Regions from separate parts of the Streptomyces sp. NPDC047028 genome, predicted to be linked through region 2. Evidence: riboswitches for the same ligand, from Rfam matches in the RefSeq annotation. Region 2 holds a riboswitch; the other holds the start of a gene.
What was found. A riboswitch is a leader RNA that binds a small molecule or an ion and turns the genes downstream of it on or off. The one in region 2 is predicted to bind glycine.

Region 1 (4,564 bases), on a different contig from region 2:
CGGGTCATTGTCAGTGGTGTGGTGCAGCATCGGAGATGTGAGAAACGCGCCCACGATCCTGCATCTCGACATGGATGCCTTCTACGCCTCGGTGGAGCAGGCGGCGAAGCCGAGCCTGCGGGGGAAGGCCGTCGTCGTGGGCGGGCTCGGGCCGCGCGGTGTGGTGGCCACGGCGTCGTACGAGGCGCGGGTGTTCGGGGTGCACTCGGCGATGCCCACGGCCCAGGCGCGGCGGCTGGCACCGAACGCCGCGTACCTCGTGCCGCGGTTCTCGGTGTACCGGTCGATCAGCGAGCAGGTGATGGCGCTGCTGGGGGAGCTGTCGCCGCTGGTGGAGCCGCTGAGCCTGGACGAGGCGTTCGTGGACCTGGAGGCCGCGGGAGCGGCCTGGGACGAGGAGTCGGCGCGGCGGACCGGGGTGAAGCTGCGGGCGGACATCCGGGCGGTCACCGGGCTCACGGGGTCGGTGGGGCTCGCTGCGTCCAAGATGCTCGCGAAGATCGCCTCCGAGGAGGCCAAGCCGGACGGGCTGATGCTGATCGAGCCGGGCTCCGAGCGGACCCTGCTCGGGCCGATGCCGGTGCGGACCCTGCCCGGCGTGGGGCCGGCGACCGGCGACCACCTGCGGCGGGCCGGGATCACCACGGTCGAGGAGCTGGCCGAGGCCGGTGAGGACGAACTGGTCCGGCTGCTCGGGAACGCGCACGGGCACGCGCTGTACGCGATGGCGCTGGCGCGCGACGACCGGCCCGTGGTGTCCGACCGGGAGACCAAGTCGGTGTCCGTGGAGGACACCTACGACGTCGACATTCACGACCGGCTGCGGGTCGGCATGGAGGTGCGGCGGCTCGCGGAGCGGTGCGTGCGGAGGCTGCGCGAGGCCCGGCTGTCGGGGCGGACGATCGTCCTGAAGGTGCGGCGGTACGACTTCTCGACCCTCACGCGGTCCGAGACGCTCCGTGGGCCCACGGACGATCCGGCGGTCGTCCGGGAGGCGGCCGCGCGGCTGCTGGAGTCCGTGGACACGACGGGCGGGGTACGGCTGCTCGGAGTGGGGGTGACCGGGCTCGCCGACTACACGCAGGAGGACCTCTTCGCCCAGGCGGCGGGGGAGGGCGGGGCGGAGCCGGCGGAGGAGGTCGTGGCCGAGCCCTCGGCGGCGGAACCGGAGTCGCCCGCCGAGCGTCACTGGCGGGCCGGGCAGGACGTGCGGCACGCGGAGCACGGCCAGGGGTGGGTGCAGGGCAGCGGCGTCGGCAGGGTCACTGTCCGGTTCGAGACGCCGTACTCGGGGCCGGGGCGGGTCCGGACGTTCCCGGCGGACGATCCGTCGCTCGAGCCGACGGAACCGTTGCCGCTGGTCCCGGCCCCCCTCGCCCCCTCACCTGCCCCTCTGTCGGACACCGGCCGCCACCGGACTCCACCCCGGACCCCGTCGGACCTCTCCGGGGAGCCGGCGACGGAAGTGTCCTCCAGGGCCCCTTAGGGGACTGGCCGGGTCGTGGGGAGCGGGGTAGGGGTGGTCAGGGGTTTTCCGGGCCTGCCAGTTTGCCGAAGGTGTGGTCCGGGACGGAGGGAGGTGGGGCCACGTCCAGGCCGTAGTGGTGGTACAGCTGGAGTTCCTGTTCGGGGGAGAGATGGCGGCCGACACCGAAGTCGGGGGCGTCCTTGATCAGGGCGCGGTCGAAGGGGACGTGCAGGGAGCCCTCGACCAGCTCGCTGGGCTCCAGGGGGACGAACGCGTCCCGGGAGAACAGTCCGGTCCGTATGGCCGCCCACTCGGGCACGCCGGTCGCGTCGTCGAGGTACACCTCGTCGATGGTGCCCAGCTTGGTGCCGGAGCTGTCGAACGCCTTGCGGCCGATCAGGTTGCGCGGATCGATGTCGGTCTGCACGGTCCCTCTCCCTCCACGTGGTCGCAACTCATCCGTAAGCACTACAAAAGAGCACATTCAAGGGCGCGGCCACTCGAAGGCTCGTGCGCCGCCCCCGCTGGTACCCTGGCAGCGGCTGCTGACCCCGCGCGGGAGAGTCCTCCGACCACTTCGGAGGCGCCGAAGGAGCAAATCCTCCCCGGAATCTCTCAGGCTCACGTACCGCACGGACGAGGTCACTCTGGAAAGCAGGGCGGGCGTCGACGGCTTCCGCTCTCACCGACGGTGAAAGCCGGGGCTCTCGGGCGCCCGGTGAAGCTCTCAGGTTGAGATGACAGAGGGGGAGGCCGTCGGGGTACCCGTGCCGGGGTGCCCCTCGAAGGTCGCGTCAGACCAGGAGGCCTCCGCAATGACCGCCCATCGCATTCCGCTCTCGGATCTCGAAGCGGGCATCCCCTTCGAGCAGCGCCACATCGGCCCGGACCACGAGGCGCGGGCCAAGATGCTCGCCCACGTCGGCTACGGCTCCCTCGACGAGCTGACCGCCGCCGCGGTCCCCGACGTCATCAAGAACGCCGACGCCCTGGACCTGCCGGGCGCCCGCACCGAGGCCGAGGTGCTCGAAGAGCTGCGCACGCTCGCCGACCGGAACCAGGTCCTCGGCTCTATGATCGGCCTGGGCTATTACGGGACGTTCACCCCGCCCGTCATCCTGCGCAACGTCATGGAGAACCCCGCCTGGTACACGGCCTACACGCCGTACCAGCCCGAGATCTCCCAGGGCCGCCTGGAAGCGCTGCTGAACTTCCAGACCGTGGTCGCCGACCTGACCGGCCTGCCCACCTCCGGCGCCTCCCTGCTCGACGAGGGCACCGCCGCCGCCGAGGCCATGGCGCTGTCGCGCCGCATGGGCAAGAACAAGAAGGGCCTGTTCCTGGTCGACGCGGACACGATGCCGCAGACCATCGCCGTGATCGAGACCCGCGCGGAGCCGACCGGCGTGGAGATCGTGGTCGCCGACCTCAGCGACGGCATCCCGGCCGACATCGCCGCACGCGAGATCAACGGCGTGCTGCTCCAGTACCCGGGCGCCTCCGGTGCCGTACGCGACCTCAAGCCCGTCATCGACCAGGCCCACGAGCTCGGCGCGCTCGTCACCGTCGCCGCCGACCTCCTCGCGCTCACCCTGCTGACCTCGCCCGGTGAGCTGGGCGCGGACATCGCCGTCGGCACCACCCAGCGCTTCGGCGTGCCCATGGGCTTCGGCGGACCGCACGCCGGCTACATGGCCGTGCACGAGAAGTTCGCCCGCAGCCTGCCCGGCCGGCTCGTCGGTGTCTCCGTGGACGCGGACGGGCACAAGGCCTACCGGCTCGCCCTGCAGACCCGTGAGCAGCACATCCGCCGCGAGAAGGCCACCAGCAACATCTGCACCGCCCAGGTGCTGCTCGCCGTGATGGCCGGCATGTACGCCGTCTACCACGGCCCCGAGGGGCTGCGGGCCATCGCCCGGCGGACCCACCGGTACGCCACGATCCTCGCCGCCGGTCTGCGGGCGGGTGGCGTCGAGGTCGTCCACGGCACCTGGTTCGACACCCTCACCGTCAAGGTCGGGGGCCGGGCCGCCGAGGTCGTCGACGCCGCACGCGCAGGCGGCGTCAACCTGCGCCTCGTGGACGGCGACCTCGTCTCGATCGCCTGCGACGAGACCACCACACGCGCCCAGCTCCGCGCCGTGTGGTTCGCGTTCGGCGTGGACGGCGCCATCGACGCGCTCGACGCCGCCACCGAGGAGGTGCTGCCCGAGGCGCTGCTGCGCACCGACGACTACCTCACGCACCCGGTCTTCCAGGAGCACCGCTCCGAGACCGCCATGCTGCGCTACCTGCGCAAGCTGGCAGACCGGGACTACGCGCTCGACCGCGGCATGATCCCGCTGGGCTCCTGCACGATGAAGCTCAACGCGACCACCGAGATGGAGCCGGTCACCTGGCCCGAGTTCGGCCAGCTGCACCCCTTCGCCCCCGCCGAGCAGGCGCAGGGCTACCTCACCCTGATCCACGAGCTGGAGTCCCGGCTCGCCGAGGTCACCGGCTACGACAAGGTGTCCCTGCAGCCGAACGCCGGTTCCCAGGGCGAGCTGGCCGGCCTGCTCGCCGTGCGCGGCTACCACCGTGCCAACGGCGACGAGCAGCGCACCGTCTGCCTCATCCCGTCCTCCGCGCACGGCACCAACGCCGCCAGCGCCGTGATGGCCGGCATGAAGGTCGTCGTCGTCAAGACCGCCGAGGACGGCGAGATCGACGTCGAGGACCTGCGCGCGAAGATCGAGAAGCACCGCGACGAACTCGCCGTTCTGATGATCACCTATCCGTCCACGCACGGGGTGTTCGAGGAGCACGTCGCCGACATCTGCGCCCAGGTCCACGAGGCCGGCGGGCAGGTTTACGTCGACGGAGCCAACCTCAACGCCCTGGTCGGTCTCGCCAAGCCCGGCCACTTCGGCGGCGACGTCTCCCACCTGAACCTGCACAAGACCTTCTGCATCCCGCACGGCGGCGGCGGCCCCGGCGTCGGCCCGGTCGCCGTACGGTCGCACCTGGCGCCGTACCTGCCGAACCACCCGATGCAGCCGGAGGCCGGCCCGGCCACGGGCGTCGGACCGATCTCCGCGGCCCCCTGGGGCAGCG
Region 2 (4,564 bases):
CCCGCGGACACGGTGTCACCGACCTCCGGGAGCTGGACGAAGACGACGTCGCCGAGCGCGTTGGCGGCGTGCTCGGTGATGCCGACCGTCGAGACGCCGTCCGCGGCGGCCGACAGCCACTCGTGCTCCTTGCTGTACCGCAGTTCCTTGGGGTTGCTCATGGCCTGAATTCTCCTGTACGCGCGGGAGTGCTGGTGAAAGGGGGACCGCAGGCGCCGCTGCCGGGGCAGGCGGGATGTGCGCGGGGTCACACGGGGGTGACGGGCCGCGCCCCGGTGCCCGGCCGTGACGCCGGTAGAAGTGTCTACTTCTGGCGCTTGTAGAACGGCAGCGCCACGACGTCGTACGGCTCGTGGCTGCCCCGGATGTCGACGCCGACACCCTCGGTGCCGGGCGCCGCGTGCGCCGCGTCGACGTACGCCATGGCGATCGGCTTGCCCAGGGTGGGGGAGGGGGCGCCGGAGGTGACCTCGCCGATCACCTGGCCGCCGGCGACGACCTGGTACCCGGCGCGCGGCACGCGGCGGCCTTCGGCGATGAGGCCGACCAGCACGCGCGGGGGGTTCGCCTCGGCGCGGGAGGCGGCTTCGGTGAGCGCCTCGCGGCCCACGAAGTCGCCCTCCTTCTCGAACTTCACGACCCGGCCGAGGCCGGCGTCGAAGGGGGTGAGCGCGGTGGTCAGCTCGTGCCCGTAGAGCGGCATGCCCGCCTCCAGGCGCAGCGTGTCGCGGCAGGACAGGCCGCAGGGGACCAGTCCGGCGGCCTCGCCGGCCTTGGTCAGCGCCTGCCACAGCTCGACGGCGTGCTCGGGCTTCACGAACAGCTCGAAGCCGTCCTCGCCGGTGTAGCCGGTGCGGGCGATCAGCGCGGGGACGCCGGCGACGGTGCCGGGCAGGCCGGCGTAGTACTTGAGGCCGTCGAGGTCGGCGTCGGTCAGCGACTTCAGGATGCCGGGGGACTCGGGGCCCTGGACGGCGAGGAGCGCGTAGGCGTCCCGGTCGTCGCGGACCTCGGCGTCGAAGCCGGCGGCGCGCTCGGTCAGCGCGTCCAGCACGACCTGGGCGTTGGAGGCGTTGGCCACCACCATGTACTCGGTGTCGGCCAGGCGGTAGACGATCAGGTCGTCCAGGATGCCGCCGTCGGCCTGGCAGATCATGGTGTAGCGGGCGCGGCCGACGCCTACGGAGGCGATGTTGCCGACCAGCGCGAAGTTGAGCAGTTGGGCCGCCTGCGGGCCGGTGACGGTGATCTCGCCCATGTGGGAGAGGTCGAACAGGCCGGCCTTGGTGCGCACGGCGAGGTGCTCGTCGCGCTCGGAGCCGTAGCGCAGCGGCATGTCCCAGCCGGCGAAGTCGGTCATCGTCGCACCGAGCGAGCGATGCAGGGCATCGAGCGCGGTGCGGCGCGGCTCAGTGGGTTCGGTACTGCTCATCGGTCGGTCGTCTCCCGGGTCGGCTGTGACAGGCGAGGAACGTTCCTCCCCATCTGTCATCGGAACCTGAGAGGTTCGCCACGACCGCCACAGGGACGATCAAGGGCTTGCACCTTGGGTGGGGCCACTGCCGGCAGCGGCCCGCTTTTCAGATGTGCCTCGCCCGCGCGGTAACGGGGCCTGAGAGATTCAAGGGAGGGACTTGCTCCTTCGGCGCCCCAGCGGCGATGGCTGAGGACTCTCCCGCGCGGATTCAAGCGGCCGGTATGCAGTTGGCGCGCACATCATTGCACGCCGGACGCGCACCCGTCAGGACCGGTATCTGTAACCGACCTGTGGCCGTACGCGCACGCCGCCGTCGGACACCGCGCATTACCTTCTCTTTACATTCGATGGGCATGGATATTACCGAGCCCAAGGGGAGGACGATCACGGTGAACAGGACCACGGCGTACGCCGCCGCGACCGGCATCGCGGTGCCGAAGCAGCCCTCCGCCCCCGCCCGCGAGCGCACCGCGGACCGACCCGCCCCGGTCGTCCGCGACCTGCGCGACCGGGCCGGCCGCAGCCCGCACGCCCTGCTCTTCGGCCCGGACGACCTGGTGGTGATCACCGGCCTGCCCGGCAGCGGCAAGTCCACGCTGATGCACCGCGCGGTCCCCGGCCCCCGCGTCGACTCCCAGGACACCCGCGACCGCTGGGCCGCCCGGCTGCCCCGCCGCCTGCCCTACGCCCTGTACCGCCCCCTGGTCCGCCTCGCCCACTACGCGGGACTGCGCCGCGCCCTGCGCTCCGGCGAGGGCATCGTCGTGCACGACTGCGGCACCCAGACCTGGGTGCGCGGCTGGCTGGCCCGCGAGGCCCGCCGCCGCGGCGCCCGCCTCCACCTGCTCCTGCTCGACGTGGCGCCCGAGGCGGCCCGCGCGGGCCAGCGCGAGCGCGGCCGCGGCGTCTCCCGCTACGCCTTCGGCCGCCACCGCCGTACGACGGCCCGGCTGCTGCGCGCGGTGGAGCGCGGCGACCTCCCCGCCGGCTCGGCCTCCGCCGTCCTCCTGGACCGCCCCGCGGCCGACGTCCTGCGCTGCATAGCCTTCGCACAGCGCGCGGACTGACCAGCCACTAATCTGATCGCCGCATCAGTGGTTTCGATGGTTTCCAGCAGGCGGTAGGCACATGGACTTCCCGGCGGACGTTCCCGCGGACTTCCCGGCACAGGCGCACCCCCACCCGCACGGCGGTTGGCCCGGCAACGAACTGGAGGAGGTGCTCTCGGCCTCCCTCGGCGTGCCCGGCGCGGCCGGGCGGATCATCGAGGTGCTGGGCCGCAGCTTCCTGTGGATACCCCTGCCGGGCGGCGGCGGCCCGGACAGCGGCCCCCTCGACCTGCCCAGCATGGAGATCGACGGCCAGGTCTACGTCCCGGTGTTCAGCTCCGAGGAACAGTTCCGGCAGGCCGCCGGCGCCCACCTGTCGTACACCATCGCCCCGGCCGTGGAGTTCGCCCGCGGTCTGCCCCCGCAGGCGGGCCTGGCCGTCAACCCCGGCGGCGTGGTCGGCGTTCCCCTCCCGCCGGACGCGGTGGCCGAGCTGTGCCGGGCCGGCCGCACCCCGCTGGACGGCCCCAACACCGGCGGCCGGGTCCGCCTCTTCGAGCCCGACTGGCAGGACGACCCGGTCGACTTCCTCGCCGCCGCCTCCGCCGAGTTCGCCGCCACCGGCGTGGTCCGCACGGCCCGCCGCTGCCTCGCCGCCATCGAGGCGGCCGACCCGGTCATGTTCATCGGCGTCGAACTCACCCAGTGGGAGGGCGACCTGCGCGACCTCCCCCTCCAGGCCCTCGGCCGAGCCCTCACCACCACCCCCGCCCCCTGCCCCGTCAACCTCCTCCTCATGGACGCAACAGACGACCCGGTAGCCACCTGGCTCAGAACAAACGTCCGACCCTTCTACGAGCACGGCCACTGAGGCGCCCCGCAGGGGCGCCCCAAAGGGGCGCGGGGCTGTGTCCGATACGCGGCTCCGCCGCGTGGGCGCGACAAGCCACAGACGACCCCCACCCGCGACCGACCCCCGGACCCCGCCCAGCAGGGGCGCCCCCAAAGGGGCGCGGGGAACTGCGCGATCAACCACCACGCACCCGCACCCGCGACCGAACCCATGGCCCCGCCCCCCTGGGCGCTTAAGCTGTCACCAAACGCGGGGCAACTGCCAGAAGGGCCGGTACAACAGGTGAGCGCGAGCCACAGCGGCAGCGTCGAGCACATGCTGCGCCAAGTAACCCCCGGGCGCTACGACGCCTACGAGGCCCTGCTGCGCGCCCTCGCCACCCCCTCCGCCGGCCAGATCTGGATGCTCCTGTGGCACGGCCAGGCCGGCTCCCCGGACGCCCAGTACGGCACGATGGACGTCGACGGCTCCCACTACGCCCCCTGCGTCACCTCCGCTCAGGAACTCTCCGCGAGCGGCTGGAACCGGTCGTACGAGGTCGTCGACGGAGTCGACGTGGCCCGCACCCTCTACCCCGACCACCACGGCCTCTGGCTCAACCCGCATGCCCCCGGCGGCGGCGTCGGCATCCCCTGGCTGGACCTGCGCCGCATCGCCACCGGACTGGACCGCCAGCCGGCCGGCCCGCTGCGCCTGTCGGAACCCGGCATCGAGATCCCGCAGTTCTACGCCCTGCTCGCGCAGAACGCCCACCGCACCCCGGCCCTGCGCTCCCTGCGCCGAGCCTGGGTGCAGCCCGCGCTCGGGGCGCCGTACCTCGCGATCGGGCTGGACGTGTACGACACCTCGCCGGCCGCCGTGGACTCGGTGCGCGCGATGATGCAGCAGTCGGTCGGCGCGGTCCCGGAGGGGCTGCCGGTCTCGACGGTGGCGATGACCGACGACTACGACCCGGTCGTGATGTGGATGCGGGTGAACGGCCGTCCGTTCTACGACCGCGACGCCCACGCGCCGGCCCCGCAGTCACCGCTGCCGTCGCCGCCTCCGGACCGAGCCCCCGCCGCCGGATACGGTTACCCACCGGTGCACGGCGGTTACTGATCAACAACCCCGTAGTGCCCGCTTGTTGACCCGGGCAACGAAATCTGCGGTGCGACCCCGACTCTGCGCGCGTAGAAGCCCGTG

Region 1: it holds a riboswitch for glycine, as region 2 does, so the genes downstream of both, gcvP (aminomethyl-transferring glycine dehydrogenase) here and gcvT (glycine cleavage system aminomethyltransferase GcvT) in region 2, are expected to answer to the same signal.

What each region holds. Positions count from the first base shown of each region.
Region 1 is NZ_JBEYVS010000002.1:8,952-13,515, forward strand. Features, by position in the region: gene ABZ854_RS02190 (DNA polymerase IV) at 38-1,486, shown strand; gene ABZ854_RS02195 (PRC-barrel domain-containing protein) at 1,524-1,895, opposite strand; glycine riboswitch at 2,015-2,109, shown strand; gene gcvP (aminomethyl-transferring glycine dehydrogenase) at 2,284-4,564, shown strand, end outside.
Region 2 is NZ_JBEYVS010000031.1:21,790-26,353, forward strand. Features, by position in the region: gene gcvH (glycine cleavage system protein GcvH) at 1-161, opposite strand, end outside; gene gcvT (glycine cleavage system aminomethyltransferase GcvT) at 305-1,432, opposite strand; glycine riboswitch at 1,591-1,688, opposite strand; gene ABZ854_RS25580 (AAA family ATPase) at 1,867-2,544, shown strand; gene ABZ854_RS25585 (enhanced serine sensitivity protein SseB) at 2,606-3,397, shown strand; gene ABZ854_RS25590 (enhanced serine sensitivity protein SseB C-terminal domain-containing protein) at 3,662-4,480, shown strand.